DNA from 2 places in the Bacillus sp. FJAT-42376 genome. Region 2 is predicted to be linked to the other one. Evidence: predicted binding sites of a transcription regulator. Region 2 holds the regulator's gene; the other holds the start of a gene.

Region 1 (15,573 bases), 750 kb from region 2:
CGGGAAAATGACGGTGCTCCAAAATCTTTCCGGTGTGGAGGATGTGGATTCCTTTACAAAGCAGTTTGAAGAGGTGGCTTATTTTATCGGTTCGAAAAGAGGTGCTTCTGATGAGTGATGTGCTGACGATTGCAATGCCTAAAGGAAGAATTTTTGAAGAGGCTGCTGAGCTTTTGAGGGAAGCCGGCTACAAACTTCCGCCGGAGTTTGACGACAGCCGCAAGCTGATTTTGGATATTCCGGAAGAAAATCTCCGCTTCTTTCTGGCTAAGCCGATGGATGTGTCTACCTATGTTGAACACGGGGTTGCAGATGTAGGCATTGCAGGAAAAGATGTATTGCTTGAAGAAGAAAGGGATGTGTATGAGGTGCTGGATCTTCAAATCAGCCGCTGTTATTTGGCCGTTGCCGGTTTGCCGGATCATCCGATGAGTGAGGTGGCACCGAGGATTGCGACGAAGTATCCAAACATTGCGTCCAGTTATTTCAGGGAACAAGGTGAGCAAGTGGAGATTATTAAGCTGAATGGCTCTATTGAGCTTGCTCCTATGATTGGCCTCTCCGACCGCATTGTTGATATTGTTTCTACAGGCCGTACGCTTAAGGAAAACGGGCTCATTGAATATGAGCACATTACGGAAGTGACGTCCCGGCTGATTGTCAATCCTGTCAGCTACCGGATGAAGGATGTCCAGATTGATGAACTGGCGGAGCGTCTGTCAAAAGCGGTGAATAACCGGTAGGGAGGGAAGACATATGGTTAGAGACATTATTGAAGACGTAAAAAAACAGGGCGATGAAGCGCTGAGACGGTATACAGAGAAATTTGACGGTGTTCGTCTGGATTCTTTTCGGGTCACAGAAGAAGAAATCCGGGATGCTTACAGTAAAATAGAAGATTCCCTGCTTGCGGTTATCAGGGAGGCTATAGAGAATATTACGCTTTTTCACAGCAAACAAAAGCGGGATTCCTGGTTTATGACGAATCCGGATGGAACCGTGTTGGGACAGAAAGTAACGCCGCTTGACTCGGCCGGAGTGTATGTTCCTGGCGGAACGGCTGCCTATCCGTCATCGGTTCTTATGAATGTCATCCCGGCTCAGGTAGCAGGGGTTGAACGGATTGCGATGGTTTCTCCCCCTTCCAAAGAGGGAACCATTCCGGCAGGCGTTCTTGTTGCCGCCAATGAGCTTGGGGTAACAGAAATTTATAAAGTAGGCGGAGCACAGGCAGTCGCTGCACTTGCTTATGGAACGGAAACGATTAAACGTGTAGATAAAATTGTCGGTCCCGGAAACATATATGTCGCAACTGCAAAGCGGGAAGTATTTGGGGATGTTGATATTGATATGATTGCCGGACCAAGTGAAATCGCCGTTGTGGCGGATGAGTCGGCAAGGGCGAATGAGGCAGCCGCTGATCTTCTTTCCCAGGCGGAGCATGATCCCCTTTCCAGAAGTATTTTGATTACGACCTCCAGTGCTTTTGCAGAAGAAGTGAAGCGTGAAGTGGATAAACAGCTGGAGGATTTGCCGCGGAAGGACATTGCCAAAGCATCTATGGATCAAAACGGCAAATATCTCGTTGCGGAAACAAAAGAAGAGGCAATCCGGATGGTCAACGATTTGGCACCTGAGCATTTGGAGCTTTTAGTAAAGGATCCTTTTGACTGGCTTGGTTCAATCCGCCATGCAGGGGCGATCTTTATGGGCCGGTATAGCTCAGAGCCTGTCGGTGATTATTTTGCCGGCCCGAACCACGTGCTTCCGACAAGCGGTACGGCCAGATTTTCGAGTCCGCTTAATGTCGATGACTTTACGAAAAAATCAAGCGTTATCTACTACAGCAGGGAAGCGTTTGAAAAAAATGCAGCAAAAATCGCAGAGTTTGCACGGTACGAAGGACTTGAGGCACATGCCCGTGCTATTGAAGAACGTTTGAAAGAGAGGCAATAATCCATGTCCAGAAAATCTTTTATTGAACGGAATACAAATGAAACGCAAATAAGCTTAGAGCTGAATATTGATGGGGAAGGAAGATCTGATCTCGAGACAGGCGTTCCTTTTATGACTCATATGCTTGATTTGTTTGCCAAGCATGGCCAGTTCGATCTTACGGTTAAGGCTTCTGGTGACATTGAGGTGGATGACCACCATACAACGGAGGACATCGGCATTTGCCTTGGACAAGTGTTCCGTGAAGCGCTTGGTGACAAAAAAGGAATCAAGCGATACGGTTCAGCGATCGTTCCAATGGACGAAGCTCTTGCGCAGGTAGTAGTGGATTTAAGCAATCGTCCGCACTTTGAAATGAAGGGGAGCCTGCCAAGTTCGAAAGTCGGCACATTTGATACAGAGCTTGTCCATGAATTTTTATGGAAGGTTGCCTTAGAAGCAAGGATCAACCTTCATGTCATCATTCATTATGGACAGAATACCCATCACATCATTGAAGCTGTCTTTAAAGCATTGGCCCGTGCACTGGATGAAGCGTCAACGATTGACCCTCGCATAAAAGGGGTTCCATCGACGAAAGGAATGCTGTAAATGATCGGAATTATTGATTACGGAATGGGGAATATCTTCAGTGTCCGCAAAGCGCTGGAACGAATGGAGATTCCTTACTTTGTCTCCGGGATACGCGAAGATTTAATGGAAGCAGACGGGTACATACTGCCGGGAGTCGGAGCGTTTAAGGATGCGATGCAAAATCTTCATGCCGATAGTCTGGCGGATTTTATTAAATCTGAGGCAGCAAAAGGAAAACCGATTCTTGGAATATGCCTCGGGATGCAGCTGCTTTTTGATGAAAGTGAAGAAAATGGCCGGACAAAAGGACTGGGATTGCTAAAAGGCAAGGTAGGAAAACTCCCGACCAAAACGGCAGGCGGCAAGCAGAAGGTTCCTCATATGGGATGGAATGAATTGATTATAAAAAATGAATCGTTTCTGATTAATGGCCTTGGAGGGCAGCACGCTTATTTTGTGCACTCTTTTTATGTGAGAGCGGACCAGCCGAAAACGGTTCTGGCGAGTGCCGATTACGGGATTGAGGTTCCTGCAGTAGTAGGGAGCGGAAATGTATACGGCACCCAGTTCCATCCCGAAAAGAGCAGTACAGCGGGTCTGGCCATTTTGAAGCGGTTTGCTGAAAAAGTAAAAGAGGGGGCGAATGCATGAAGCCGTTCATATTATATCCGGCCATTGACATGAGAGACGGCAAGTGTGTACGACTTATTCAAGGTGATTACAATCAGGAGACGATTTATGGGGATTCACCTTTTGACATGGCAAAACGCTTTGCCGATCAGGGGGCAGAATGGATTCACATGGTTGATTTGGATGGGGCTAAAGAAGGAAGGCCCGTAAATAGCGAACACGTTATAAGCGTCGCCCGCGAACTGGATGTAAACGTACAGATTGGCGGCGGAATCCGGACGGAACGCGATATTGAATGGTACCTTGGCCAAGGTGCTGACCGTGTCATTCTGGGAAGCGCTGCTATATCCGATCCTGCCTTTGTAAAGGATATGCTTTCCAAATACAAAAAGAAGATTGCCATCGGTCTCGATGCGAAAGACGGCTTTGTCTCAACAGAGGGATGGCTGAACACATCCCGTGTAAAAGCGGCCGATCTTGGAAAAGAGCTTGCGGAGCATGGGGCGGAAACGTTCATTTTTACGGATATTGCAACGGATGGCATGCTGTCCGGCCCTAATATTCAATCCACCGCTGAGATTGCAAGAGCAACCGGAAAAACGGTTATTGCTTCAGGGGGAGTCAGTTCCATAGAAGATCTTCAAGCTCTTTCCCGCGAAGATGGAATTTCAGGAGCGATTATCGGCAAAGCGCTCTATACAAACCGTTTTGCTTTAAAGGATGCTCTTCAAGAGGTGACAGGCCGATGATTACTAAGCGAATTATACCCTGTCTTGATGTAAAGGACGGCAGGGTGGTAAAAGGTGTACAGTTTGTGGAACTGAGAGATGCAGGAGATCCGGTCGAGCTTGCGAAGTTTTACGATGAAGAAGGGGCGGACGAGCTCGTTTTTCTTGATATTTCAGCCTCTCACGAAGGCCGGAAAACCATGATTGAAGTTGTGGAGCAGACCGCATCAGAACTTGCGATCCCGTTCACAGTTGGCGGAGGAATCAACAGTCTGGAAGATATGAAAGCGATCCTTCGTGCCGGAGCAGATAAAGTCTCTGTCAATACAGCCGCCTTGCTTAACCCTCATCTTATATCCGAAGGTGCTCTTTACTTTGGCTCCCAGTGTATTGTTGCAGCTATTGATGCCAAATACGATGAAGAGCTTGGGAGCTATCGGGTCTATACACACGGCGGGCGAAAGCCGACAAAATGGGAAGCCGTTGCCTGGGCAAAGGAAGCAGTAAAGCGCGGAGCAGGTGAAATATTGCTTACAAGCATGGATCAGGACGGGGCGAAAAGCGGTTTTGATCTGGATTTGACCCGTCAAATCAGTGAAGCAGTCCCTGTGCCGGTTATCGCCTCCGGCGGAGCAGGAAACGCGGATCATTTTTACGATGCATTTGAAGAGGGAAAGGCGGATGCTGCCCTTGCCGCGTCCATATTCCATTACAAAGAGACGTCTGTTAAGGAAGTTAAAAGCCAGCTGAGAAGCAGAGGAGTGAACATGAGATGAATGCAGATGAAGTGCGTTTTGATGAGAAAGGCTTAGTTCCTGCCATAGTTCAGGATGCGATAAGCAAAGAGGTTTTGACACTTGCCTATATGAATAAAGAATCGCTGGATAAAACCATTGAAAGCGGAGAGACCTGGTTTTTCAGCCGATCCCGGAATGAATTGTGGCATAAAGGGGCAACCTCGGGAAACACTCAGTCCGTTAAAGAACTGCGTTTCGACTGCGATCAGGATGCAGTCCTCGTTCTCGTTGAACCAAACGGGCCGGCTTGTCATACAGGGTCCTATTCTTGTTTTGAAAAAGGAGAGGCAAAAGCTTCGAACAATCCGTATGCGATTCTGAGTGAACTGGAACAAGTTATTGCAAAGCGCGATACAGAGCGTCCGGAGGGTTCTTACACGACGTATCTTCTGACGGAGGGGGTCGACAAGATTTTAAAGAAAGTCGGCGAAGAGGCATCAGAGGTTATTATTGCAGCGAAAAACCGCAGCCATGATGAATTGAAATGGGAAGCGGCTGATTTGATTTTTCATCTGCTCGTCCTTTTAAGGGAGCAAAAGCTTCCGTTCAGCGAAGTAATGAAAGCACTGGAAGAACGGAAATAATCACTTTCAAAAAAACCAGCGGCCAACTGTGCAGCTGGTCTTTTTTTGCTGCTATTTATTAATGTAAACCCGGATCTATAAATCACATACAGGGGCAAAAGGATTGCGAAGTATCATATGGCTCTTGATTTTTAACCCTGCTGGAAGGTAGGGTGCAGAGGGACAGATGACACCTGCAGGCACAAAGCAAAGAGGAGGGTCAGGCAGTCCGCAGCACAAGCCAGCTGTAATCAACAGCCCATTTTTGCAAAGCTTTTCGATAAAAAATTCCTTTATCAAAAAAAGGAATTTTTGCTTTTTTGTGGGGGGACGGCCGTCTGCCCTGTTGTGTACGTGTTAAACTATGGTATACTAACGTACGGTTAAATGTATGAAATGGAGGATTTCCGTGGGAAAACAACTATTTGATCGACAGCAAAAAGCGCAGGTTGTTCCTTTTTTCCAGAACGGCTCCTATTATTACCGCAGAGCTTTAAAAGCTTATCGGGTAGAGCATAATTTGGAAAAAGCGAGCAAGCTTTTAAAACGGGCGGCAGCGCTCGAGCCTGACAACTCTAATTTTCTTTCCCAGCTTGCCATGATTTATACGGAAATGGGAAATTACCAGGAATCCAATGAAATTTTGACTGATATAATGGAAAAAGTAGATCCAACCATGATCGATTGTCATTATTTCATGGCGAACAATTATGCGCATCTTGGGCTTTTTCACCAGGCTTATAAAAGTGCGACAGCTTATTCAACTGAAGCTCCTGACGGAGATTTTATAGAAGATAATGAAGAATTACTTGATTTGCTGATGATTGAAGGGGAAGACGAAGATCCTTCCTTTGAAGATTCAGATGAACTGATTATAAAGCAGGAAACGGCAAGGTCCCTTCTCGAAAACGGCAAACTGGACGAAGCGATCGCATTGCTGCATGAAATTATTGAAGAATTTCCGGAATTCTGGTCTGCTTATAATAATTTGTCCCTTGCTTATTTTTATTCTGGCAATGTGGAAAAAGCAAAGCATTACCTTGAACTTGTTCTTGAACTGAACGAGGGCAATTTGCATGCGCTTTGCAATCTGCTTGTGTTTTACTATTACGAGCGCAAGGATCCTGAAGTTCATGCATTAACAGAACGGCTGTCTATTGTGCATCCGATTATGGTCGAGCACCGCTATAAGCTTGGAGCCACATTTGCCCTGATCGGAAAATATGACCTTGCGTTTAAATGGCTCCGGTCTCTGCAGCGGCAGGGATTTGAAGGAGATGATACCTTCTTTTACTGGCTATCCTATTCAGCCTGGCACCTCGGTCAGGAAGAACTGGCAAAGTCGGCATGGGCACGGGTTATTCGCGAGAATCCTTCGAAAGCCGGTTCTGAACCATGGGAGAATCGATCTTCTTTAAAGGATATGAGCTTGCAAGAGCGTCTGACGCTGGTATATATCGCTTCAAAATCCAACCAGCTGGAAGAAATCAGGCATCACCATGCCCTGAAGCCTCAATCAGAACTGGAAAAGGAATTTTTAAAACAAACCATGACCCGGGATGCGGATGTGAGTAGCACAGGTGCAAGGCTCTTTTTTGCAGCTGAAGCCCTGAAACATCAGCTGGGTTCTATTGAAGAGAAAACGTTCCTTTCCTTTTTCGAAATGATGCTTAAAGCGAATGCGGCTAAGCTTAGCCTGAAGAACAGCCATGCCTGGTCCGCTGCTTTTTATTATCTGTTTAAACAAAAAAGCGGGGAACGTGTGACCAAAACGGAAGCTGCCCATGCTTTCGGAGTGACGGTATCTACGCTGACAAAGTATGAGCGGCTTGTACAAAGTCTTTAAACTTATGAAAAGATCAGCAGACAGGTGCTGAGCTTTTTTTCTGAGCAAAAAAATAGCGTGTTTTTTTATTATTTAATACGATGGAAGTAAGGAATAATAATACGAACTAATCATCCGAAAAGGATTTTTTGTAAGGAGTGAAAGAAGTCATGGCAGAAGAAAAAATTTATGACGTCATTATTGCCGGAGCCGGTCCGGCCGGATTGACGGCTGCTGTTTATACATCCCGTGCAAATCTTTCTACGCTTATGATTGAGCGCGGAATACCTGGCGGACAAATGGCGAATACAGAAGACGTTGAAAACTATCCCGGATTTGATCACATTCTCGGGCCTGAACTTTCCACAAAAATGTTTGATCATGCTAAAAAGTTCGGTGCCGAGTATGCATATGGGGATATTAAAGGCATTGAAGACGGCGAGGAATTTAAAATTGTCCGTGCCGGCAGCAAAGAGTATAAAGCACGCGCGGTCATTATCGGTACCGGTGCAGAGTACAAAAAACTGAACGTTCCCGGCGAAAAAGAACTGGGCGGACGGGGTGTATCTTACTGTGCTGTCTGCGATGGAGCATTCTTTAAAAATAAAGAGCTCGTTGTAGTCGGCGGAGGGGATTCAGCGGTGGAAGAAGGCGTCTATCTTACACGCTTTGCTTCAAAAGTGACCATTGTTCACCGCCGTGATCAATTAAGAGCACAGAAAATTCTTCAGAAGCGTGCATTTGACAATGACAAAATTGAGTTCATCTGGAACCATACTGTCAGTGAAATTCACGAAGAAGGCGGTAAAGTCGGCAGTGTTACGCTTGTTAACACCCAGACCGGCGAAGAACAGCCGTTCAAAGCAGATGGAGCCTTTATCTATATCGGCATGGTCCCTCTGTCACAGCCGTTTGAAAATCTTCGGATTACAAATGAAAATGGCTATATCGAAACAAATGAGCTAATGGAAACAAGAGTGCCCGGCATTTTTGCAGCGGGGGATATCCGCGAAAAAACGCTTCGCCAGATCGTTACCGCAACAGGCGACGGAAGCATCGCGGCACAAAGCGCACAAAACTATGTAGAAGAGCTGCATGAAAAGCTTAAAGCGTCAAAGTAAAACCGTAATTAGGTTTTAACTCTCCTGTAACACAGGTGAAATAAACATGGGGTAAGATAAGAATAGTAATTGACCCCCTTTTATAAATATGTTTAGAGCGCAGGTACCCTTTCCTGCGCTCCTTTTTTTTGCCTTCTTAGCTATCATCCCGGCACTTGTGCAGACCATACAAGCAGGACGTTTTGACATTCCCTTGCAATTTAAAAGGTTCGTTCGTTGTGAGTGAAGTATATAAATAGTATAATTAAGTGAATGAAATCTGGCTTACCACAACGAGGTGAACGACGTTGCAGCGTGTTACGAATTGTGTCTTAAAAAAAGACGATAAAGTTCTTCTTCTTCAGAAACCGAGAAGGGGCTGGTGGGTCGCTCCCGGCGGGAAAATGGAGCAGGGTGAATCCTTAAAAGATTCCGTTATCCGCGAATATCGGGAAGAAACAGGCATATATTTAAAAAATCCTGAAATAAAGGGGATCTTTACCTTTTTGATTAAGGAAGGGAACGAAATTGTCTCTGAATGGATGATGTTTACCTTTTTTGCAGAGGATTACAGCGGTGAACACGTGGATGAATCTGAAGAAGGCCTCATTGCCTGGCATGACCCGGCAGCTATTGCAGATCTCCCTATGGCGCCAGGTGACCATCATATTCTTGATTTTATGTTAAAGGGATCAGGTGTCATCTACGGCACATTTACGTATACAAAAGATTTTGAACTGCTGAGCTACAGGCTCGATCCCCAATAAAAATATACCCTTTGTCTGCATAAGAAGGGGAGGAGGAAATTCCGGATGGAACTGACAAGCCAAAATATTGGACAGGAAGAGAGCACTCAGACTCACTCAGACATTCAAATGGTCATTATTACCGGAATGTCCGGCGCAGGCAAGACAGTTGCCATTCAAAGCTTTGAAGATTTAGGCTTTTTTTGTGTAGACAATCTCCCGCCAACTCTTCTTCCGAAATTCTTGGAACTGATGAAGGAATCAGGTTCCAAGATGAACAAAGTGGCTCTTGTAATGGATTTAAGGGGCCGCGAATTTTTTGACAGCCTTTTCCAGGCTCTTGATGAAATCGGAGAATCTGCCTGGATTACTCCGCAAATTCTATTCCTGGATGCCAAGGATTCAACGCTTGTTACCCGCTACAAGGAAACAAGACGCTCACACCCTCTCGCATCTACGGGACTTCCGCTTGAAGGAATTCAGATTGAAAGAGAACTGCTGGAGGAGTTAAAAGGACGCGCCCAGATCATTTACGATACGTCCGACTTAAAACCCCGCCAGCTCAGAGAGAAAATCCTGAAGCAATTTTCCGCAGCTGAAGAACAGACCTTTACGGTCAATATTATGTCCTTTGGCTTTAAATATGGTATCCCGATTGATGCCGATCTTGTCTTCGATGTAAGATTTCTGCCGAACCCTCACTACATTGAACACATGAGGCTGAAAACTGGCCTTGAAGAAGAGGTCTCTTCTTATGTGATGAAATGGAATGAAACATCCAAGTTTCTTGAAAAGGTTCTCGATTTGCTGACATTTATGCTCCCTTATTATAAAAGGGAAGGCAAGAGCCAGCTTGTTATTGCGATTGGCTGTACAGGAGGCCAGCATCGCTCGGTAACGCTTGCCGAACACATCGCGGGGTATTATAAAAAGGATTATAAGGCCCATGTGTCCCACCGCGATATTGAAAGAAGAAGCAAGAAATAGACGTGCTGCCTAAAATCGTCATAATCGGCGGAGGGACCGGGCTCTCTGTTCTGCTCCGGGGACTCAAGGTCTATCCGGTTGATATTACGGCAATCGTGACTGTCGCTGATGACGGCGGGAGCTCAGGCCGCCTCCGTGATGAATTGAAGATTCCTCCTCCTGGGGATATTCGAAATGTTCTGGCCGCGCTCTCTGATGTAGAACCGCTGGTAGAAGAACTGTTTCAGCATCGATTTAACAAAGGGGACAGCCTGACAGGCCATTCGCTTGGAAACTTGATACTGGCTGCCATGACCAATATTACAGGTGACTTTACCCACGCAATTAAGGAAATGAGCAAGGTGCTTAATGTTAGAGGAAAGGTTCTTCCGGCAGCGAACAGCAGTGTTGAACTGCATGCTGAAATGGAAGACCGATCCGTCGTTTCCGGTGAATCCAAGATTCCTGCTTCTGCGAAGAAAATTAAGCGGGTATTTCTTACTCCGGAAAATATTGATCCGCTGCCTGAAACAATTGATGTCATTCAGGAAGCTGATTTAATTATACTTGGACCAGGAAGCTTATATACAAGCATCCTGCCAAACCTGCTTGTTCCGAAAATCGGACAGGAAGTGTGCAAGGCAAAAGCGAAGAAGGTTTATATATGCAATGTTATGACTCAGCCGGGTGAAACACTGGGCTATAAGGCGAGTGATCATATAAAAGCTCTTTATGATCATATGAACTGTGCATTTATCGATACCATCCTTGTGAATGCAGACACCATTCCTGATACGATCAAACAGCGCTATGCTGCGGAACTTGCACAGCCTGTGCATGCAGATCTGGATGAACTGGAGAAACTCGGGCTTTCTATCGTACATGAGCATTTGATTACCGATGACCGGGACGTAATCAGACACGATACGAATAAAGTTGCGAAACTTCTTTACGGGATTTTGCAGAAATCCATCTAGAGCAAGCGCGTGCACAACGGAAAATGGAGGTGCAGAATATGTCTTTTGCATCCGAAACCAAAAAAGAACTGACACAGGTTGAAATCAAGGGCTGCTGCCTGAAAGCTGAGCTTTCCGCTCTTATCAGGATGAACGGTTCCCTCTCCTTCTCAAACAGAAAATTGGTTCTGGATATTCAGACAGAAAATGCGGCAATTGCCCGCAGAATATACATTTTACTAAAGAGACAGTATGAAGCGGCGGTTGAGCTGCTTGTCCGGAAAAAAATGCGGCTTAAAAAGAACAATGTTTACATTGTAAGGCTGACAGAACAGGCAAGAGAAATTCTTGAAGATTTAAAAATACTGGGCGAATCCTTTACGTTTGTAAGGGAGATCTCACCTGAACTGATTCACAAGAAATGCTGCAAACGCTCCTACATGAGAGGCGCATTTCTTGCTGGAGGTTCCGTGAACAATCCTGAGACATCTTCATACCATCTTGAAATTTTCTCGCTTTACAAAGAGCACAGTGACTCTTTAAGCGAGCTGATGAATACATTTCACTTAAACAGCAAATCCCTTGAAAGAAAAAAAGGGTTTATTGCCTATATGAAAGAAGCCGAAAAGATTGCGGAGTTTTTAAACATTATCGGAGCTCATACGGCACTTTTGAAATTTGAAGATATCCGCATTGTCAGAGACATGAGAAATTCCGTTAACCGGCTCGTCAACTGCGAGACCGCTAACCTGAATAAAACCATCGGCGCAGCATTAAGACAAGTGGAGAACATCCAATACATTGACAGCAAAATCGGGCTGGATATGCTTCCGGAAAAACTTAGGGAGATTGCCCGGCTGAGAGTTGATTACCAGGATGTTACGTTAAAAGAACTTGGTGAAATGGTCTCCAGCGGAACAATCAGCAAATCGGGAATCAACCACCGGCTGCGGAAGCTCGATCAAATTGCGGATCAGTTAAGAGCCGGAAAGCCGGTTTCCATGAAATAATTCAATTGGGGGATATGGTGTTTTTTTGCTTAATGGCAAAGGCACTTAACATAAAGATCAAAAGGGAGAGGGGATTCATATGGTAGAGAAGCAAGTGGAAGTCCGCCTGAAAAATGGCCTGCAAGCACGTCCTGCAGCTTTATTTGTTCAAGAAGCCAATCGATATGGCTCGGACATTTTTCTCGAAAAAGAAGGAAAAAAGGTAAACGCCAAAAGCATTATGGGATTAATGAGTCTTGCCATTGGCACAGGTTCCACAATCACGCTGATCGCAGAGGGGCATGATGAACAAGAGGCGCTTGAAGCGCTTGAGGAATATGTGCATCAGGAGATATAAAAAACGGATTGCCTGAAAAGGGCAATCCGTTTTTTTTGTTACTTCTTCTCGCTGTTATCCAAAATGTTGCGGTTCATAATTTTATCGATCAAACCGTATTCCAGTGCTCTTTCAGCTGTCATGAAGTTATCGCGGTCCGTGTCGCGGCTGATCACTTCAAGCGGCTGTCCAGTGCGGTCTGAAAGAATTTGATTCAATTTTTCACGAAGGAATAGAATGCGCTTAGCGGCAATTTCAATTTCTGTTGCTTGACCTTGAGCTCCTCCAAGAGGCTGATGGATCATAACCTCACTGTTTGGAAGGGCATAGCGCTTGCCTTTCGTGCCTGCTGCAAGAAGGAATGCACCCATTGATGCAGCCATACCGATACAGATAGTATTAACATCCGGTTTAATGAACTGCATGGTATCATAAATGGCCATACCAGCTGTAATGGATCCGCCAGGGCTATTGATGTAAATGGAAATATCCTTTTCTGGATCTTCTGCTTCAAGGAATAAAAGCTGGGCAACAACAGCGTTTGCTACATTGTCGTCAATTCCGCTCCCAAGCATAATGATTCGGTCTTTCAGCAAGCGGGAATAAATATCGTATGCACGTTCTCCGCGGTTCGTTTGCTCAATAACTGTAGGAATTAAATTCACAGTATAGCCTCCCTTTTAATATGTAATTTCCTTATGTACTATCATCATACAATTATGGTCAATAAAGGTCAAACAAAAACAACCGGCTTTTAACAGTCTATGCCGACTGTATTCATCATACCCCTTTCATAAGGATTTAAACAGCATAAACGATAGATGCCATTCACATATAGCCCATCGCTTAGAAAAGATATTATCCGGGAAGTCCGTATTTTAAAAGATAACAAATCAGACAAAAGGTTCTTCGGAATGATAAGATAAGATTCAATGAAAGCCGATTGAGGTTTCTCAAAAGGAAAGGGCGGAATCGAATGATTAAACTGAAGAAGGAAGCGAAGGCCGATATGATTTCCAAGCTGCAGGACTACCTGTACAAAGAATGGGATGAGGAAATCGGCGACCTGGCTGCTGAAATTTTTCTTGAGTACATTGGCAATGAGCTGGGGCCTTATTTTTATAACCAGGGAGTGGAAGATGCAAGGGCATTGCTGAATGAGAAGCTTCTGGATTTGGAAGAAGAATACTATTCGCTTGAAAAGCCGCTTCGGAAAAGAAAGCTTGATTCATAGGGTTTTTGTAAATGGGCTCCTGCGGATTGCCGGATCGGATGCTTAAGTGACACATGGCGCGCACTTAAGCATCCTCATAACGGGTGCCCTCGGCTTTTTGCCGTACAGTTTAATTGCCTGAATGCCATTGGAATGATAAAGAACTTCTTCGATTACTGCCTGCAGTTCCGGTGGATCATAGTTTAAACGGTTTGGAAATTTGCAAAGCTTCTCATTATCAATAATAAAGTGCTTGATTTATTGGGGTTAGTATCATATAATATTCCTTGCTGACACTTAAGGCGCTCGTAGCTCAGTTGGATAGAGCGGTGGTTTCCGGTACCACGTCTGTCGGGGGTTCGAATCCCTTCGAGCGCGCCATACATAATAAGAACAGTCCTTCTGGCTATGCTGGAGGGGCTTTTTTTGATTTGCACAGGATCTCAGAGGCATCGCCAGGTGCATACTCCGTATCCTTTTTCAGCACAAGCAGGTTAAATGACCGCTGGGAAAACCGCGGGGCTTTATGAAAACGTTATGGCGAAGATGGCCATTTAGCCCCTGCAAGCTTTATTTTGATGCAAATGTCATCCTTGAAATTGCATAAAAAACCGCCATCCCGAACCGGAAGGCGGTTAAATTGATTTTATAAGAATTATGTACACTCCAGTGCGCATAGGCACTGGCTGGAATGGACGTGTGTGCAGCAGCAGAATCACTGCTGATTTATGGATTGTACCAAATATTTTTAGATAAGAAAAGAGGAAATGTTTACTGTTGTTTTTGTTCAGCTTTAACTGTGCTGTATGCTTTGTCCAGATGCTGAATCCGCTTAAGCACTTCAGCGTTTTTTGTCAGCTGGTCCTGAACAAGCGTCGATACTACAGAACGGTAATAGCTGTTCATCGCATCTGTTTTGGCCATTTTTCCCTGATTCATTTCAATATGCTGGCGAAAATTCTGTTCGAAATAAGGAATGGAAAAAAGTTCGCTCATGAAGGATTCTCCTTTCTGATTTTTCTCCTAAAATCCCTTAGCTTCATGTAAAATGAAGGGAGGAGGTAGGACCGTTATGAAAATTAAACAAGGCTTATCACAGGAGCAGTCCTTAAAGCTTCATATGTCCCAGGAGCTGAAACAGGCACTTGCCCTTCTCCAATATAACTCAATGGAACTGGAGCGGTATATACAGGAACTGGCTCTGGATAATCCCCTAATTGAAATAAAAGAACAATCTGGTTTGAATGTATTTTACCATAGAAAAATATCAAAAAGGAAAAGCGGAGATTTCAGCATAATGGAAACTGCCAGCGCTGCTCCATATAGCTTATCTGATCACTTGCAAGAGCAGCTGAGGCTGACAGGCACGAATGGATCTATTGCTAAGGGAACAAGGCTCTTAATCGATATGCTTGATGAAAACGGTTACTTGGACGGTGATGCCGAAAATGCGCTCTGCAGTACTGGATTAACGGCGGAAGAAGCAAACCGGTGTATAGACGTTTTGCAAAGCCTGGACCCTGCAGGCATTGGGGCGAGAAGCCTGCAGGAATGTCTTTTGCTGCAAATGCAGAGGATGACAGAGAAGCCGAAAGTGGCAGAGGCGGTCATCAGGGATCATTTCAAGCTTTTTGCGGAACGGTCCTGGAAGCTTTTAAAGAAAATTTCAGGATTCAGCATGGAGGACATTCAGGATGTGTTTGATTTTACCCTCCGCCTCCAGCCAAAGCCGGGCAGCGCATTTGCGGGAGGGCAAGCCTCCTACATTATTCCGGATCTAATTGTAGAGCGTCGGGAAACTGGAATCGCGGCAGCCTGCAACGATGAAGCGGTACCCCAAATCAGAATCAGCAGAAAATATGAGAGCCTGAAAAATCAGCATGGGCAGACTGAACTGAAGAAATATTTGTCCGCTAAAGAACAGCAGGGGACATGGCTGCTGAAAACGATGGACCATCGAAAACAAACCATGGTCCAAATCATGAAACAAATTGTTGCGTTCCAAGAGGCCTTTTTTCTTTCAGGAAAACGGGAAATGCTTAAACCGCTGACATTAAACGACTTAGCTGAAGCGTCCGGATTCCATGAATCCACTGTCAGCAGAGCGATAAAAGGAAAATATGTGCAAACACCCTATGGGACGCTTGAAATGAAATCCTTCCTAGTCAATAAAATAGGATCTCTGCAGGAAACG
Region 2 (15,573 bases):
CGGTGGAACCGGCAGCACCTTTTGAGCGCTCTTCGAGAAAAATTTCTGAAGGATTCAGCACCTCGGCCAGACCGGCCTCCTTCATCTCAAAAATCCCCATTTCATTTGTTGATCCGAAGCGGTTTTTTACGGCCCGGAGAATCCGGTATGTATGATGGCGTTCCCCTTCAAAGTACAGTACGGCATCCACCATATGCTCCAAAAGACGCGGACCTGCAATGGAGCCTTCCTTCGTTACGTGCCCTACGATGAAAATGGCAATTCCCTTCGTTTTGGCTATTCTCATTAGTTCCGCGGTACACTCCCTTACCTGGGAGACGCTTCCGGGTGCTGAAGTAATGTCACTCTGGTAAACAGTCTGAATGGAATCTATGACGACCAGTGACGGCTGTGCTTCATCGATGGCTTTTGTAATAAACTCCATATCGGTTTCGGCAAGAACCAGCAGCTCATCCGATTTAACGTCCAGTCTATCCGCTCTGAGCTTCGTTTGTTTAACCGACTCCTCGCCGGAAATGTAGAGCACCCTGTTCCCTAAGTCCGCAAGCTGCGACGACACCTGCAAAAGCAAGGTCGACTTTCCGATACCCGGATCTCCGCCAATCAGGACAAGGGACCCTTTTACAATCCCATTTCCGAGAACACGATTCAGTTCTTTCATTTTCGTCATAATCCGGGGCTCCGCGGTTGTTTCGATTTTGGTAATGGGGGAAGGCTTTTGTGCGGTTTGGGCAGAATGCTGGAATGAGGTTCGTCTTGATCCAGTCCCTGTTCCGGTTTTAAATGTTTCCTCGTTCATCGTATTCCATGCACCGCATCCCGGACATTTCCCCATCCATTTCGCCGATTCATATCCGCATGACTGGCACATAAATTTAGTCTTTGTCTTTGCCATGTTCCAACCTCTCTTTTCCCTGCTGAAAGGAAGCTTTTTAAAAAGAAGAAAGCGAGGCATACGGAATCGAATGTATGCCTCTGCTTCTAATGGTTATTGATTTAGTTTTTCCGCCTGCTTCACGACAAAATCGCTGTTTTCGACATCGAGTGTGATGTTTTGGCCTTTCTCGATATTGCCTTTCAGCAGTTCTTCAGACAAGCGGTCTTCTACATGCTTCTGAATTGCCCTGCGGAGAGGCCGTGCACCATACTCAAGGTCAACGCCTTCCTCTGTGATTTTGTCAATTGCAGCATCTGTCAGAGTGAGAGACAAGTCCAGTTCAGCCAGACGCTTTGTAAGCTGTCCGGACATAAGCGTCACAATCTCTTTCAGATGTTTCTTCTCAAGCGAATGGAAGACAATGATTTCGTCGATCCGGTTAATGAACTCGGGACGGAACGCTTTCTTCAATTCGTCCATGACTTTGCCTTTCATATCCTTATAATTCTGATTTTCATCCTGAACATTAAAGCCTACGTACTTATTGCGCTTCAGCTCACTTGCTCCCACGTTGGATGTCATAATGAGGATCGTATTTCTAAAGTCAACCGTTCTTCCTTTGGAGTCGGTCAAACGGCCATCCTCAAGAACCTGGAGAAGGATATTGAACACATCCGGGTGTGCTTTTTCAATTTCGTCAAGCAGAACCACGGAATATGGTTTGCGTCTAACCTTCTCTGTGAGCTGGCCGCCTTCTTCATAGCCAACATATCCCGGAGGAGAACCCACTAAACGGGACGTTGAATGTTTTTCCATATACTCAGACATATCGATGCGGATCATCGCATCCTCGTCACCAAAAATGGATTCAGCCAGAGCGCGGGCAAGTTCTGTTTTCCCTACACCTGTTGGTCCAAGGAAGACAAACGATCCAATCGGACGTTTCGGGTCCTTAAGACCTGCTCTTGCTCTTCTTACTGCTTTCGCTACAGCTACTACCGCTTCATCCTGACCGATTACGCGGGAATGAAGAAGCTCCTCCATGTTCAGAAGCTTATCCGTCTCGGTCTGTGCTAGACGCGATACAGGAACTCCTGTCCAGTTGGATACAACCATCGCAATATCTTCTACCGTTACTTCTGTATTTTCCTGACCTTGTTTTTCTTTCCACGTCTTCTTCGTTTCGTCCAGCTGTTCGCGGAGTCTTTGCTCTGTATCCCTTAGAGATGCCGCCTTTTCAAACTCCTGGCTTTGAACCGCCGCATCTTTTTCCTTCCTTACTTCTTCAAGCTTAACTTCAAGCTCCTTCAGGTTGGGAGGAGTAGTGAACGAACGCAGCCTTACTTTTGATCCTGCTTCGTCGATAAGATCAATCGCCTTATCCGGAAGGAAACGGTCTGAGATATAGCGGTCTGAAAGCTTAACAGCCGCATCAATCGCTGCGTCTGTGATCGAAACACGGTGATGTGCCTCATAGCGGTCGCGAAGCCCGCTAAGAATCTGAATGCTTTCAGCTACTGTCGGCTCATCTACTGTAATCGGCTGGAAACGTCTTTCAAGGGCTGCATCTTTTTCAATATATTTACGGTATTCATCAAGAGTCGTAGCACCGATGCATTGAAGCTCGCCGCGGGCTAAGGAAGGCTTCAGAATGTTGGATGCATCGATCGCTCCTTCTGCTCCGCCTGCACCGATCAATGTATGCAGTTCATCAATGAACAGAATGATATTCCCTGCCTGACGGATTTCATCCATCACTTTTTTCAGACGGTCCTCAAACTCACCGCGGTATTTCGTTCCGGCAACAACCGTACCCATATCAAGCGTCATGACCCGTTTATCCCGAAGGATTTCCGGCACTTCGTTTTGGACGATTTGCTGGGCAAGCCCCTCAGCAATGGCTGTTTTACCTACACCCGGCTCCCCGATAAGAACCGGATTGTTTTTCGTTCTGCGGCTCAATACCTCAATGACACGCTGTATCTCTTTTCCGCGTCCGATTACAGGATCCAGGCTGCCTTCGCGGGCAATGACCGTTAGATCGCGCGCAAGGCTGTCTAATGTAGGCGTATTGGCGTTAGCCATGCCTCCGCCCTGATGGCCGGAAGAAGATTCATTGCTTCCGAGCAGCTGAAGAACCTGCTGCCTTGCTTTATTTAAACTTACTCCAAGATTATTAAGTACACGTGCTGCAACGCCTTCCCCTTCGCGAATCAAGCCAAGCAGAATGTGTTCTGTTCCCACATAGGAATGACCCAGTTTACGCGCTTCATCCATTGAAAGTTCGATTACTTTCTTTGCACGGGGTGTATAGTGGATGGTCTGTGAGATATCCTGCCCTCTTCCAATCAAGCTTTCCACTTCTTTTTGGATCTTCTCTGAACCAAGTCCAAGGGCGTTCAGCGCTTTTGCAGCAATTCCCTCTCCTTCGCGTACAAGACCAAGAAGGATATGTTCTGTTCCAATATTATTATGTCCCAGTCTGACGGCTTCTTCTTGAGCCAGTGCCAGTACTTTTTGCGCTCTCTCTGTAAATCTGCCGAACATCATACCTATCAGCCTCCATCTATCTCCATTTTTAAGCGTTCACGAATTAGTGCAGCTCTGCGTATATCCCTCTCCTCCGGGTTCAGCGCTTCTCCCGAATACACCTGAAGAAAGCCCGGCTGAGTCAAAATCATCAATTCATTTAATATATTTCTGGAAACGTTTTGTATCAGTCCTAAATCAATTCCCAGTCTGACATCTGATAAACATTGCGCCGTTTCTTTTGATTCGATAATCCGGCTGTTTGATAAAACTCCGTATGACCTGTAAATCCGGTCCTCAAGCAGGATTTTCTTTGTGCTTAATACCGCTTCTCTGGCGGACCGTTCCTGGGCAATCAATTGCTGTACAACACTGAGAAGATCTTCGGCAATATCCTCTTCTGACTTGCCAAGAGTGATCTGGTTTGAAATTTGAAACAGATTACCTAAAGCTTCGCTGCCTTCCCCGTAAATTCCTCTAACAACCAGACCAAGCTGGTTAATTGCCGGCACAATCCGGTTCATTTGCTTTGTTAAAGCAAGAGCGGGAAGATGCATCATGACGGATGCTCTCATTCCCGTCCCTACATTGGTGGGACAGCTTGTCAGATATCCTCTATTCTCATCAAACGCATAATCAATCTCGTTTTCTATCCAGTCATCCAGCTTGCCTGCCACTTCAAGAGCCTCTCTGACTTGAAGACCCGGGAATAAACATTGTATTCGAATGTGGTCCTCTTCATTCACCATGATGCTGACTTCCTCATTTACGGAAAGCAGGCAGCCTGCGTAGGAGGAATGGTCGGCAAGACTTGGACTGATCAAATGCTTTTCAACAAGCACCCTTTTCTGTACAGGTTCCAATTCGCTCATCTTCAGCAGGACAAATGATCCGATATCGGGGAAAGACTGCTCTGAGAAACGCTCTTCAAACATCGAGAGAATTTGCTGAAATTCTTCCTCTGATGCCAGTGTCGGAAAACGGAACTGTTCAATATTCCGCGCCAGCCTGACTCTGCTGCTCAGAACGATGTCTGAGTCCGGTCCTTCCTGACTCATCCAGGCACTCATTGCATTGTTCATAAAATCCTGCAATGACATAACTTAAGCTTCCTCCCCTCGATCAGAATTCATTTCTCTGACAATATCTTTGATTTCATCTCTGAGTTCCGCCGCTTTTTCAAACTCTTCCTGGGCAATGTGATGCTGCATTTGTTTTTTCAGTTCTTCCATTCTTTTTTGGAGATGAATACTTCCTCCAATGCGCTTCGGAATTTTGCCTCCATGAACAGTGTTGCCGCTGTGAACTTTTCTTAAAATAGGTGTTATTTCACTTTTGAAAGTCCGATAGCAGTCAGGGCATCCGAATCTGCCTGCCTTGCCGAATTCCCTGAAGGTCATACGGCAGCGCGGACACTGGAGAACTTCTTCTGACCGGTACATGGAGGATGTATCCGACTTGCCGAGCTTCGTTTCAAAATTAAGCAGTCCTGATAAAAGGGAGTTAATTGAAAAACCTCCATCACTTCCAAATACCATCATATTACTATTCTCTTTCGCACAATGTTCGCAAATATGAACTTCTGCTTTTTCACCATTAATTACTTTCGTAAAGTGAAACGTAGCCGGTCTTTCATGGCATTCCTGACAAATCAATGAGGATCACCCGCCTTACCTTTATTTATATTTAAGGGACGTCAGCATTGCTTTCAGCATTCTGGATCTTAATTCATCTCTTAAAGGCAGATCCACATAAAGCACGGAGCGATCCATTACACTCAGCATAATTTTAGCCTCACGGGCTGAAATAACCTGCTCTGCTGCGAGTCTCATAATAATATCTTCTGCAGAAGCCTGCGGTATCCGGTCACCTGCAAGGTCTAAAATTTGATCCAGAAGGTGGGCATCATCGTTTGATTGAACTTTGATAATGCGAATGTAGCCGCCTCCGCCCCGCTTGCTTTCCACCACATAACCCCGTTCAGCCGTGAATCGTGTATTAATAACATAGTTAATTTGAGAGGGTACACACTGGAACTTATCGGCAATCTCGCTTCTCTTCAGCTCGACGATCTCTTCTTCACTCATATCGAGAACCTGCTTCAAATACTGCTCGATAATATCCGAAATGTTTCTCATCAAGCCTCCTCCTCACTTGACTTTGACTATATTTGACTAATATAAATATATGACTTTCCTGCTTTTTTTTCAACTATTTCATTTGAGGAGCATCCCGTTATGAATCTCAATCATTCCTTTTCGAGCCAGCCGGTTCTCTTTCAGCAGGGCCGCAATCGTATATGCTCATTTTATACACGGCCAAGTTTTTGTGATCATCACCCTGTTCTATTCCAGATGACTTTCTTTGCGTTTACCTTTCTATTCATCATTTCCCTTTCCTGCTTTTTATTAAAACCCTATTGCACCTAATTCACCTTATGAAAATATCATTCCAGGCAAAATAGCAGGCGGCACCAATTCTCCCCTTCCCAGTTCCTGTCACATCACGCCAGCTGTTAAAACGATGCTGTAGCCTGGAAGAATCAAATTGACTGCCATGTACTTACACCAATAAATAAATGAGTGCGAAAACTTTCTGGTGCCCTGTTACATTGCTTTCTGTGCTGAAGCGGTGGAAATAACAGCCGTAAAATCATTCTGTCCATGATCATTCTTCAAATAGGATAATATCCATCATGTTCTCCATTAATCATCAGCTTCAAACTTTCAATACGAAAAATCATTCCAATGTCACACTGTTTTTTGCGGAAACTCTATAACCTTAAGAACGATGCGATTGGGGTTTGCTGCTAAGGTTTTATACTGGAGATCCGGATACGGTGCGAGGTTTTTGGAATTCCGCGGATGAAGACATGTACGTAAGGGGGCTGATTTTCGGAGGGAGATGGACAGGGAGGGTATAACTGCGGATCAGGGTTTTTCTTTGATTTCTAACAGCCCATTTTGCGCATTTCGAGATAAAATCAATTGGACCTGATCAGTTTGGTGCCTTATAACAGCAGCTGGCATGCTATGACAAAACAAGTATCGGCTTTTTTTAGATATCGACGATTATTTCGATTTATCGACGATTATTTCGATTTATCGACGATTTTTTGGGATATATCGGCGGTTTTTAAAATATATCGACGAAAAGGAGACTGATATCGATTTTTCGGGAGGATTTGACGCATCGAGCTACCAGTTGAGTAAACAGTTATTCCATTCGCAGGGGATTTATTATCGAAACAGGCCGATTTATTATCGAAAATCTTCATATATTCTCGAAAATGCCCCATTTATTATCGAAACCCTAAAAATCGACATGATCAGCAGCAGGATTACGGTCTAACCGTATCGAGTATTCGCCTTACCGCATCCTTCTCCTATCCCAGGGGTATCCTTTAAAAAGCCCACAAAGACCAACCCGAATCGAGTATCCATTGTATCTTCCGCACCGAAACACAAAAAAGGCCCGCCCCAAGGGGCAAGCCTTTTTTTTCTTGTACCTGGCAATGTCCTACTCTCACAGGGGGAAACCCCCAACTACCATCGGCGCTAAAGAGCTTAACTTCCGTGTTCGGTATGGGAACGGGTGTGACCTCTTTGCCATAATTACCAGATATAAGGTTGAAAGATTGCTCTTTCAAAACTAGATAACGATGTGCTTCACGAGTATTAGAAGCCTTACTTGAATAAAGGTTAAGTCCTCGACCGATTAGTATTCGTCAGCTGCACGTGTCGCCACGCTTCCACCTCGAACCTATCAACCTGATCATCTTTCAGGGGTCTTACTCAAATGATGGGAAATCTCATCTTGAGGGGGGCTTCATGCTTAGATGCTTTCAGCACTTATCCCGTCCGCACATAGCTACCCAGCGATGCCTTTGGCAAGACAACTGGTACACCAGCGGTGCGTCCATCCCGGTCCTCTCGTACTAAGGACAGCTCCTCTCAAATTTCCTGCGCCCGCGACGGATAGGGACCGAACTGTCTCACGACGTTCTGAACCCAGCTCGCGTACCGCTTTAATGGGCGAACAGCCCAACCCTTGGGACCGACTACAGCCCCAGGATGCGATGAGCCGACATCGAGGTGCCAAACCTCCCCGTCGATGTGGACTCTTGGGGGAGATAAGCCTGTTATCCCCGGGGTAGCTTTTATCCGTTGAGCGATGGCCCTTCCATGCGGAACCACCGGATCACTAAGCCCGACTTTCGTCCCTGCTCGACTTGTAGGTCTCGCAGTCAAGCTCCCTTGTGCCTTTACACTCTGCGAATGATTTCCAACCATTCTGAGGGAACCTTTGGGCGCCTCCGTTACATTTTAGGAGGCGACCGCCCCAGTCAAACTGCCCGCCTGACACTGTCTCCCGGCCCGATCAGGGCCGCGGGTTAGAAGTTCAACACAGCCAGGGTAGTATCCCACCGATGCCTCCACCGAAGCTGGCGCTCCGGTTTCCAAGGCTCCTACCTATCCTGTACAAGCTGTGCCAAAATTCAATATCAGGCTGCAGTAAAGCTCCACGGGGTCTTTCCGTCCTGTCGCGGGTAACCTGCATCTTCACAGGTACTATAATTTCACCGAGTCTCTCGTTGAGACAGTGCCCAGATCGTTACGCCTTTCGTGCGGGTCGGAACTTACCCGACAAGGAATTTCGCTACCTTAGGACCGTTATAGTTACGGCCGCCGTTTACTGGGGCTTCAATTCAAAGCTTCGCTTGCGCTAACCTCTCCTCTTAACCTTCCAGCACCGGGCAGGCGTCAGCCCCTATACTTCGCCTTGCGGCTTCGCAGAGACCTGTGTTTTTGCTAAACAGTCGCCTGGGCCTATTCACTGCGGCTCTTCAAGGCTATTCACCCTAAAGAGCACCCCTTCTCCCGAAGTTACGGGGTCATTTTGCCGAGTTCCTTAACGAGAGTTCTCTCGATCACCTTAGGATTCTCTCCTCGCCTACCTGTGTCGGTTTGCGGTACGGGCACCATTTTCCTCGCTAGAAGCTTTTCTAGGCAGTGTGGAATCAGGAACTTCGGTACTTAATTTCCCTCGCCATCACAGCTCAGCCTTAACCAAGGGACGGATTTGCCTATCCCTTGAGCCTACCTGCTTGGACGCGCATATCCAACAGCGCGCTTACCCTATCCTCCTGCGTCCCTCCATTGCTCAAACGGAAAAGAGGTGGTACAGGAATCTCAACCTGTTGTCCATCGCCTACGCCTTTCGGCCTCGGCTTAGGTCCCGACTAACCCTGAGCGGACGAGCCTTCCTCAGGAAACCTTAGGCATTCGGTGGAGGGGATTCTCACCCCTCTTTCGCTACTCATACCGGCATTCTCACTTCTAAGCGCTCCACCAGTCCTTCCGGTCTGGCTTCACAGCCCTTAGAACGCTCTCCTACCACTGTTCTGAAAGAACAGTCCACAGCTTCGGTGATCCGTTTAGCCCCGGTACATTTTCGGCGCAGGGTCACTCGACCAGTGAGCTATTACGCACTCTTTAAATGGTGGCTGCTTCTAAGCCAACATCCTGGTTGTCTAAGCAACCCCACATCCTTTTCCACTTAACGGATACTTGGGGACCTTAGCTGGTGGTCTGGGCTGTTTCCCTTTTGACTACGGATCTTATCACTCGCAGTCTGACTCCCATAGATAAGTCTTTGGCATTCGGAGTTTGACTGAATTCGGTAACCCGATGAGGGCCCCTAGTCCAATCAGTGCTCTACCTCCAAGACTCTTGCTATGAGGCTAGCCCTAAAGCTATTTCGGAGAGAACCAGCTATCTCCAGGTTCGATTGGAATTTCTCCGCTACCCACACCTCATCCCCGCACTTTTCAACGTGCGTGGGTTCGGGCCTCCATTCAGTGTTACCTGAACTTCACCCTGGACATGGGTAGATCACCTGGTTTCGGGTCTACGACCACGTACTCATTCGCCCTATTCAGACTCGCTTTCGCTGCGGCTCCGTCTCTTCAACTTAACCTTGCACGTAATCGTAACTCGCCGGTTCATTCTACAAAAGGCACGCCATCACCCGTTAACGGGCTCTGACTACTTGTAGGCACACGGTTTCAGGATCTGTTTCACTCCCCTTCCGGGGTGCTTTTCACCTTTCCCTCACGGTACTGGTTCACTATCGGTCACTAGGGAGTATTTAGCCTTGGGAGATGGTCCTCCCGGATTCCGACGGGATTTCTCGTGTCCCGCCGTACTCAGGATCCACTCAGGAGGGAACGAAGTTTCGATTACAGGGCTGTTACCTTCTCTGGCGGGCCTTTCCAGACCGCTTCGCCTACCCCGTTCCTTTGTAACTCCGTGTTGAGTGTCCTACAACCCCAGAAGGCAAGCCTTCTGGTTTGGGCTGATCCCGTTTCGCTCGCCGCTACTCAGGGAATCGCATTTGCTTTCTCTTCCTCCGGGTACTTAGATGTTTCAGTTCCCCGGGTATGCCTTCCAGACTCTATGTATTCAAGTCAGGATGCTGCTCCATTACGAGCAGCGGGTTTCCCCATTCGGAAATCTCCGGATCAACGCTTACTTACAGCTCCCCGAAGCATATCGGTGTTCGTACCGTCCTTCATCGGCTCCTAGTGCCAAGGCATCCACCGTGCGCCCTTTCTAACTTAACCTGATAACGGAGTTATCTTCGTTAGAAGCTGAAAACAGATGTCTTCAGACTTTTCATTTCATTCTGCGATAGACGCAGAAGAAAATCGTAAGGTTCTTTCTTACTCGTGTGAATGTTTGACATTCATATCGTTATCTAGTTTTCAAAGAACAAGTTAAGAGAGAATGATCTCTCAAAACTAAACAAATTCGAAGTGCGTCCGTTAATCGCTGCACCGCATGGGTGCTGATAATTCTTCCTTAGAAAGGAGGTGATCCAGCCGCACCTTCCGATACGGCTACCTTGTTACGACTTCACCCCAATCATCTGCCCCACCTTAGGCGGCTGGCTCCCTTACGGGTTACCCCACCGACTTCGGGTGTTGCAAACTCTCGTGGTGTGACGGGCGGTGTGTACAAGGCCCGGGAACGTATTCACCGCGGCATGCTGATCCGCGATTACTAGCGATTCCGGCTTCATGCAGGCGAGTTGCAGCCTGCAATCCGAACTGAGAATGGTTTTATGGGATTCGCTGAACCTCGCGGTTTCGCTGCCCTTTGTACCATCCATTGTAGCACGTGTGTAGCCCAGGTCATAAGGGGCATGATGATTTGACGTCATCCCCACCTTCCTCCGGTTTGTCACCGGCAGTCACCTTAGAGTGCCCAACTGAATGCTGGCAACTAAGATCAAGGGTTGCGCTCGTTGCGGGACTTAACCCAACATCTCACGACACGAGCTGACGACAACCATGCACCACCTGTCACTCTGTCCCCCGAAGGGGAACCTTCTATCTCTAGAAGTGGCAGAGGATGTCAAGACCTGGTAAGGTTCTTCGCGTTGCTTCGAATTAAACCACATGCTCCACCGCTTGTGCGGGCCCCCGTCAATTCCTTTGAGTTTCAGTCTTGCGACCGTACTCCCCAGGCGGAGTGCTTAATGCGTTAGCTGCAGCACTAAAGGGCGGAAACCCTCTAACACTTAGCACTCATCGTTTACGGCGTGGACTACCAGGGTATCTAATCCTGTTCGCTCCCCACGCTTTCGCGCCTCAGCGTCAGTTACAGACCAGAGAGTCGCCTTCGCCACTGGTGTTCCTCCACATCTCTACGCATTTCACCGCTACACGTGGAATTCCACTCTCCTCTTCTGCACTCAAGTCCTCCAGTTTCCAATGACCCTCCCCGGTTGAGCCGGGGGCTTTCACATCAGACTTAAAAGACCGCCTGCGCGCGCTTTACGCCCAATAATTCCGGACAACGCTTGCCACCTACGTATTACCGCGGCTGCTGGCACGTAGTTAGCCGTGGCTTTCTGGTTAGGTACCGTCAAGGCGCGGGCAGTGACTCCCGCACTTGTTCTTCCCTAACAACAGAGCTTTACGATCCGAAAACCTTCATCACTCACGCGGCGTTGCTCCGTCAGACTTTCGTCCATTGCGGAAGATTCCCTACTGCTGCCTCCCGTAGGAGTCTGGGCCGTGTCTCAGTCCCAGTGTGGCCGATCACCCTCTCAGGTCGGCTACGCATCGTCGCCTTGGTGAGCCATTACCTCACCAACTAGCTAATGCGCCGCGGGCCCATCTGTAAGTGACAGCATAACCGTCTTTCAATTCCGAACCATGCGGTTCGAAAGGTTATCCGGTATTAGCTCCGGTTTCCCGGAGTTATCCCAGTCTTACAGGCAGGTTGCCCACGTGTTACTCACCCGTCCGCCGCTGATCTCCGAAGAGATCCGCTCGACTTGCATGTATTAGGCACGCCGCCAGCGTTCGTCCTGAGCCAGGATCAAACTCTCCAAAAAGTAGTTTGACTAGCTCTTGTTTGTTGCTCTAGAATTAACGTTGGCACTTCGATTTGTTTAGTTTTCAAAGATCATATATTGGTGGAGCCTAGCGGGATCGAACCGCTGACCTCCTGCGTGCAAGGCAGGCGCTCTCCCAGCTGAGCTAAGGCCCCAATGTATAGATGGTCGGGAAGACAGGATTCGAACCTGCGACCCCTTGGTCCCAAACCAAGTGCTCTACCAAGCTGAGCTACTTCCCGAACCTTAATTGAGTATAATAAAATTATGGCGCGCCCGAGAGGAGTCGAACCCCTAACCTTTTGATCCGTAGTCAAACGCTCTATCCAATTGAGCTACGGGCGCATATTAAGTTCTCTCAAGTGCCGAGGACCGGGATCGAACCGGTACGGTAGTCACCTACCGCAGGATTTTAAGTCCTGTGCGTCTGCCAATTCCGCCACCCCGGCGTTATGGGATTGGAGCGGAAGACGGGATTCGAACCCGCGACCCCCACCTTGGCAAGGTGGTGTTCTACCACTGAACTACTTCCGCAAAATTAAGATGCGGGTGAAGGGAGTCGAACCCCCACGCCCGAAGGCGCTAGATCCTAAGTCTAGTGCGTCTGCCAGTTCCGCCACACCCGCATATTAAATTAAATGGTGAGCCATGAAGGACTCGAACCTTCGACCCTCTGATTAAAAGTCAGATGCTCTACCGACTGAGCTAATGGCTCTTTGTTGAATTCCCTTGAGCATACGGCCAAAGAAAATGGTGCCGGCAAGAGGACTTGAACCCCCAACCTACTGATTACAAGTCAGTTGCTCTACCAATTGAGCTACACCGGCAAGTGGTGGAGGATGACGGGATCGAACCGCCGACCCTCTGCTTGTAAGGCAGATGCTCTCCCAGCTGAGCTAATCCTCCGAAGTTAAAGCTGTCAAAGCTTTAACACATATGTATACGCCTGGCGGCGTCCTACTCTCACAGGGGGAAACCCCCAACTACCATCGGCGCTAAAGAGCTTAACTTCCGTGTTCGGTATGGGAACGGGTGTGACCTCTTTGCCATAGTCACCAGACATATTTCTTAAAAAAGCGACAAGATTTATTATACCTCTTTTCCGAAGAAAAGCAAGATATTTTTTTATCTTTTTTTGCTCTTTCAAAACTAGATAACGATGTGCTTCACGAGTAATGGAAGCCTTACTTGAATAAAGGTTAAGTCCTCGACCGATTAGTATTCGTCAGCTGCACGTGTCGCCACGCTTCCACCTCGAACCTATCAACCTGATCATCTTTCAGGGGTCTTACTCAAATGATGGGAAATCTCATCTTGAGGGGGGCTTCATGCTTAGATGCTTTCAGCACTTATCCCGTCCGCACATAGCTACCCAGCGATGCCTTTGGCAAGACAACTGGTACACCAGCGGTGCGTCCATCCCGGTCCTCTCGTACTAAGGACAGCTCCTCTCAAATTTCCTGCGCCCGCGACGGATAGGGACCGAACTGTCTCACGACGTTCTGAACCCAGCTCGCGTACCGCTTTAATGGGCGAACAGCCCAACCCTTGGGACCGACTACAGCCCCAGGATGCGATGAGCCGACATCGAGGTGCCAAACCTCCCCGTCGATGTGGACTCTTGGGGGAGATAAGCCTGTTATCCCCGGGGTAGCTTTTATCCGTTGAGCGATGGCCCTTCCATGCGGAACCACCGGATCACTAAGCCCGACTTTCGTCCCTGCTCGACTTGTAGGTCTCGCAGTCAAGCTCCCTTGTGCCTTTACACTCTGCGAATGATTTCCAACCATTCTGAGGGAACCTTTGGGCGCCTCCGTTACATTTTAGGAGGCGACCGCCCCAGTCAAACTGCCCGCCTGACACTGTCTCCCGGCCCGATCAGGGCCGCGGGTTAGAAGTTCAACACAGCCAGGGTAGTATCCCACCGATGCCTCCACCGAAGCTGGCGCTCCGGTTTCCAAGGCTCCTACCTATCCTGTACAAGCTGTGCCAAAATTCAATATCAGGCTGCAGTAAAGCTCCACGGGGTCTTTCCGTCCTGTCGCGGGTAACCTGCATCTTCACAGGTACTATAATTTCACCGAGTCTCTCGTTGAGACAGTGCCCAGATCGTTACGCCTTTCGTGCGGGTCGGAACTTACCCGACAAGGAATTTCGCTACCTTAGGACCGTTATAGTTACGGCCGCCGTTTACTGGGGCTTCAATTCAAAGCTTCGCTTGCGCTAACCTCTCCTCTTAACCTTCCAGCACCGGGCAGGCGTCAGCCCCTATACTTCGCCTTGCGGCTTCGCAGAGACCTGTGTTTTTGCTAAACAGTCGCCTGGGCCTATTCACTGCGGCTCTTCAAGGCTATTCACCCTAAAGAGCACCCCTTCTCCCGAAGTTACGGGGTCATTTTGCCGAGTTCCTTAACGAGAGTTCTCTCGATCACCTTAGGATTCTCTCCTCGCCTACCTGTGTCGGTTTGCGGTACGGGCACCATTTTCCTCGCTAGAAGCTTTTCTAGGCAGTGTGGAATCAGGAACTTCGGTACTTCATTTCCCTCGCCATCACAGCTCAGCCTTAACCAAGGGACGGATTTGCCTATCCCTTGAGCCTACCTGCTTGGACGCGCATATCCAACAGCGCGCTTACCCTATCCTCCTGCGTCCCTCCATTGCTCAAACGGAAAAGAGGTGGTACAGGAATCTCAACCTGTTGTCCATCGCCTACGCCTTTCGGCCTCGGCTTAGGTCCCGACTAACCCTGAGCGGACGAGCCTTCCTCAGGAAACCTTAGGCATTCGGTGGAGGGGATTCTCACCCCTCTTTCGCTACTCATACCGGCATTCTCACTTCTAAGCGCTCCACCAGTCCTTCCGGTCTGGCTTCACAGCCCTTAGAACGCTCTCCTACCACTGTTCTGAAAGAACAGTCCACAGCTTCGGTGATCCGTTTAGCCCCGGTACATTTTCGGCGCAGGGTCACTCGACCAGTGAGCTATTACGCACTCTTTAAATGGTGGCTGCTTCTAAGCCAACATCCTGGTTGTCTAAGCAACCCCACATCCTTTTCCACTTAACGGATACTTGGGGACCTTAGCTGGTGGTCTGGGCTGTTTCCCTTTTGACTACGGATCTTATCACTCGCAGTCTGACTCCCATAGATAAGTCTTTGGCATTCGGAGTTTGACTGAATTCGGTAACCCGATGAGGGCCCCTAGTCCAATCAGTGCTCTACCTCCAAGACTCTTGCTATGAGGCTAGCCCTAAAGCTATTTCGGAGAGAACCAGCTATCTCCAGGTTCGATTGGAATTTCTCCGCTACCCACACCTCATCCCCGCACTTTTCAACGTGCGTGGGTTCGGGCCTCCATTCAGTGTTACCTGAACTTCACCCTGGACATGGGTAGATCACCTGGTTTCGGGTCTACGACCACGTACTCATTCGCCCTATTCAGACTCGCTTTCGCTGCGGCTCCGTCTCTTCAACTTAACCTTGCACGTAATCGTAACTCGCCGGTTCATTCTACAAAAGGCACGCCATCACCCGTTAACGGGCTCTGACTACTTGTAGGCACACGGTTTCAGGATCTGTTTCACTCCCCTTCCGGGGTGCTTTTCACCTTTCCCTCACGGTACTGGTTCACTATCGGTCACTAGGGAGTATTTAGCCTTGGGAGATGGTCCTCCCGGATTCCGACGGGATTTCTCGTGTCCCGCCGTACTCAGGATCCACTCAGGAGGGAACGAAGTTTCGATTACAGGGCTGTTACCTTCTCT

The links. Region 2 encodes CtsR, which represses protease genes until heat stress. Its sites were predicted from a motif close to ATGGTCAATAAAGGTCAAACA; they were not measured.
Region 1: clpP (ATP-dependent Clp endopeptidase proteolytic subunit ClpP) is a predicted target of CtsR. The motif match lies at 12,886-12,906, and genes of this name have one in related genera.

What each region holds. Positions count from the first base shown of each region.
Region 1 covers NZ_CP033906.1:3,936,639-3,952,211, reverse strand. Annotated here, with positions in the region: gene CEF21_RS19900 (ATP phosphoribosyltransferase regulatory subunit) at 1-118, shown strand, start outside; gene hisG (ATP phosphoribosyltransferase) at 111-743, shown strand; partial or broken gene hisD (histidinol dehydrogenase) at 745-1,956, shown strand; gene hisB (imidazoleglycerol-phosphate dehydratase HisB) at 1,960-2,547, shown strand; gene hisH (imidazole glycerol phosphate synthase subunit HisH) at 2,548-3,180, shown strand; gene hisA (1-(5-phosphoribosyl)-5-[(5-phosphoribosylamino)methylideneamino]imidazole-4-carboxamide isomerase) at 3,177-3,908, shown strand; gene hisF (imidazole glycerol phosphate synthase subunit HisF) at 3,905-4,663, shown strand; gene hisIE (bifunctional phosphoribosyl-AMP cyclohydrolase/phosphoribosyl-ATP diphosphatase HisIE) at 4,660-5,268, shown strand; gene CEF21_RS19860 (tetratricopeptide repeat protein) at 5,657-7,093, shown strand; gene trxB (thioredoxin-disulfide reductase) at 7,243-8,193, shown strand; gene CEF21_RS19850 (8-oxo-dGTP diphosphatase) at 8,481-8,939, shown strand; gene rapZ (RNase adapter RapZ) at 8,985-9,905, shown strand; gene CEF21_RS19840 (gluconeogenesis factor YvcK family protein) at 9,902-10,861, shown strand; gene whiA (DNA-binding protein WhiA) at 10,900-11,850, shown strand; gene CEF21_RS19830 (HPr family phosphocarrier protein) at 11,930-12,187, shown strand; gene clpP (ATP-dependent Clp endopeptidase proteolytic subunit ClpP) at 12,226-12,831, opposite strand; gene CEF21_RS19820 (DUF2164 domain-containing protein) at 13,143-13,400, shown strand; tRNA gene CEF21_RS19815 (tRNA-Arg) at 13,682-13,760, shown strand; gene yvfG (protein YvfG) at 14,151-14,375, opposite strand; gene rpoN (RNA polymerase factor sigma-54) at 14,452-15,573, shown strand, end outside.
Region 2 covers NZ_CP033906.1:437,200-452,772, reverse strand. Annotated here, with positions in the region: gene radA (DNA repair protein RadA) at 1-895, opposite strand, end outside; gene clpC (ATP-dependent protease ATP-binding subunit ClpC) at 989-3,427, opposite strand; gene mcsB (protein-arginine kinase McsB) at 3,433-4,506, opposite strand; gene mcsA (protein-arginine kinase activator protein McsA) at 4,510-5,061, opposite strand; gene CEF21_RS02155 (CtsR family transcriptional regulator) at 5,083-5,547, opposite strand; rRNA gene rrf (5S ribosomal RNA) at 6,913-7,028, opposite strand; rRNA gene CEF21_RS02145 (23S ribosomal RNA) at 7,104-10,031, opposite strand; rRNA gene CEF21_RS02140 (16S ribosomal RNA) at 10,274-11,812, opposite strand; tRNA gene CEF21_RS02135 (tRNA-Ala) at 11,892-11,967, opposite strand; tRNA gene CEF21_RS02130 (tRNA-Pro) at 11,978-12,054, opposite strand; tRNA gene CEF21_RS02125 (tRNA-Arg) at 12,081-12,157, opposite strand; tRNA gene CEF21_RS02120 (tRNA-Leu) at 12,176-12,261, opposite strand; tRNA gene CEF21_RS02115 (tRNA-Gly) at 12,272-12,346, opposite strand; tRNA gene CEF21_RS02110 (tRNA-Leu) at 12,357-12,438, opposite strand; tRNA gene CEF21_RS02105 (tRNA-Lys) at 12,452-12,527, opposite strand; tRNA gene CEF21_RS02100 (tRNA-Thr) at 12,564-12,639, opposite strand; tRNA gene CEF21_RS02095 (tRNA-Val) at 12,643-12,718, opposite strand; rRNA gene rrf (5S ribosomal RNA) at 12,757-12,872, opposite strand; rRNA gene CEF21_RS02085 (23S ribosomal RNA) at 13,008-15,573, opposite strand, start outside.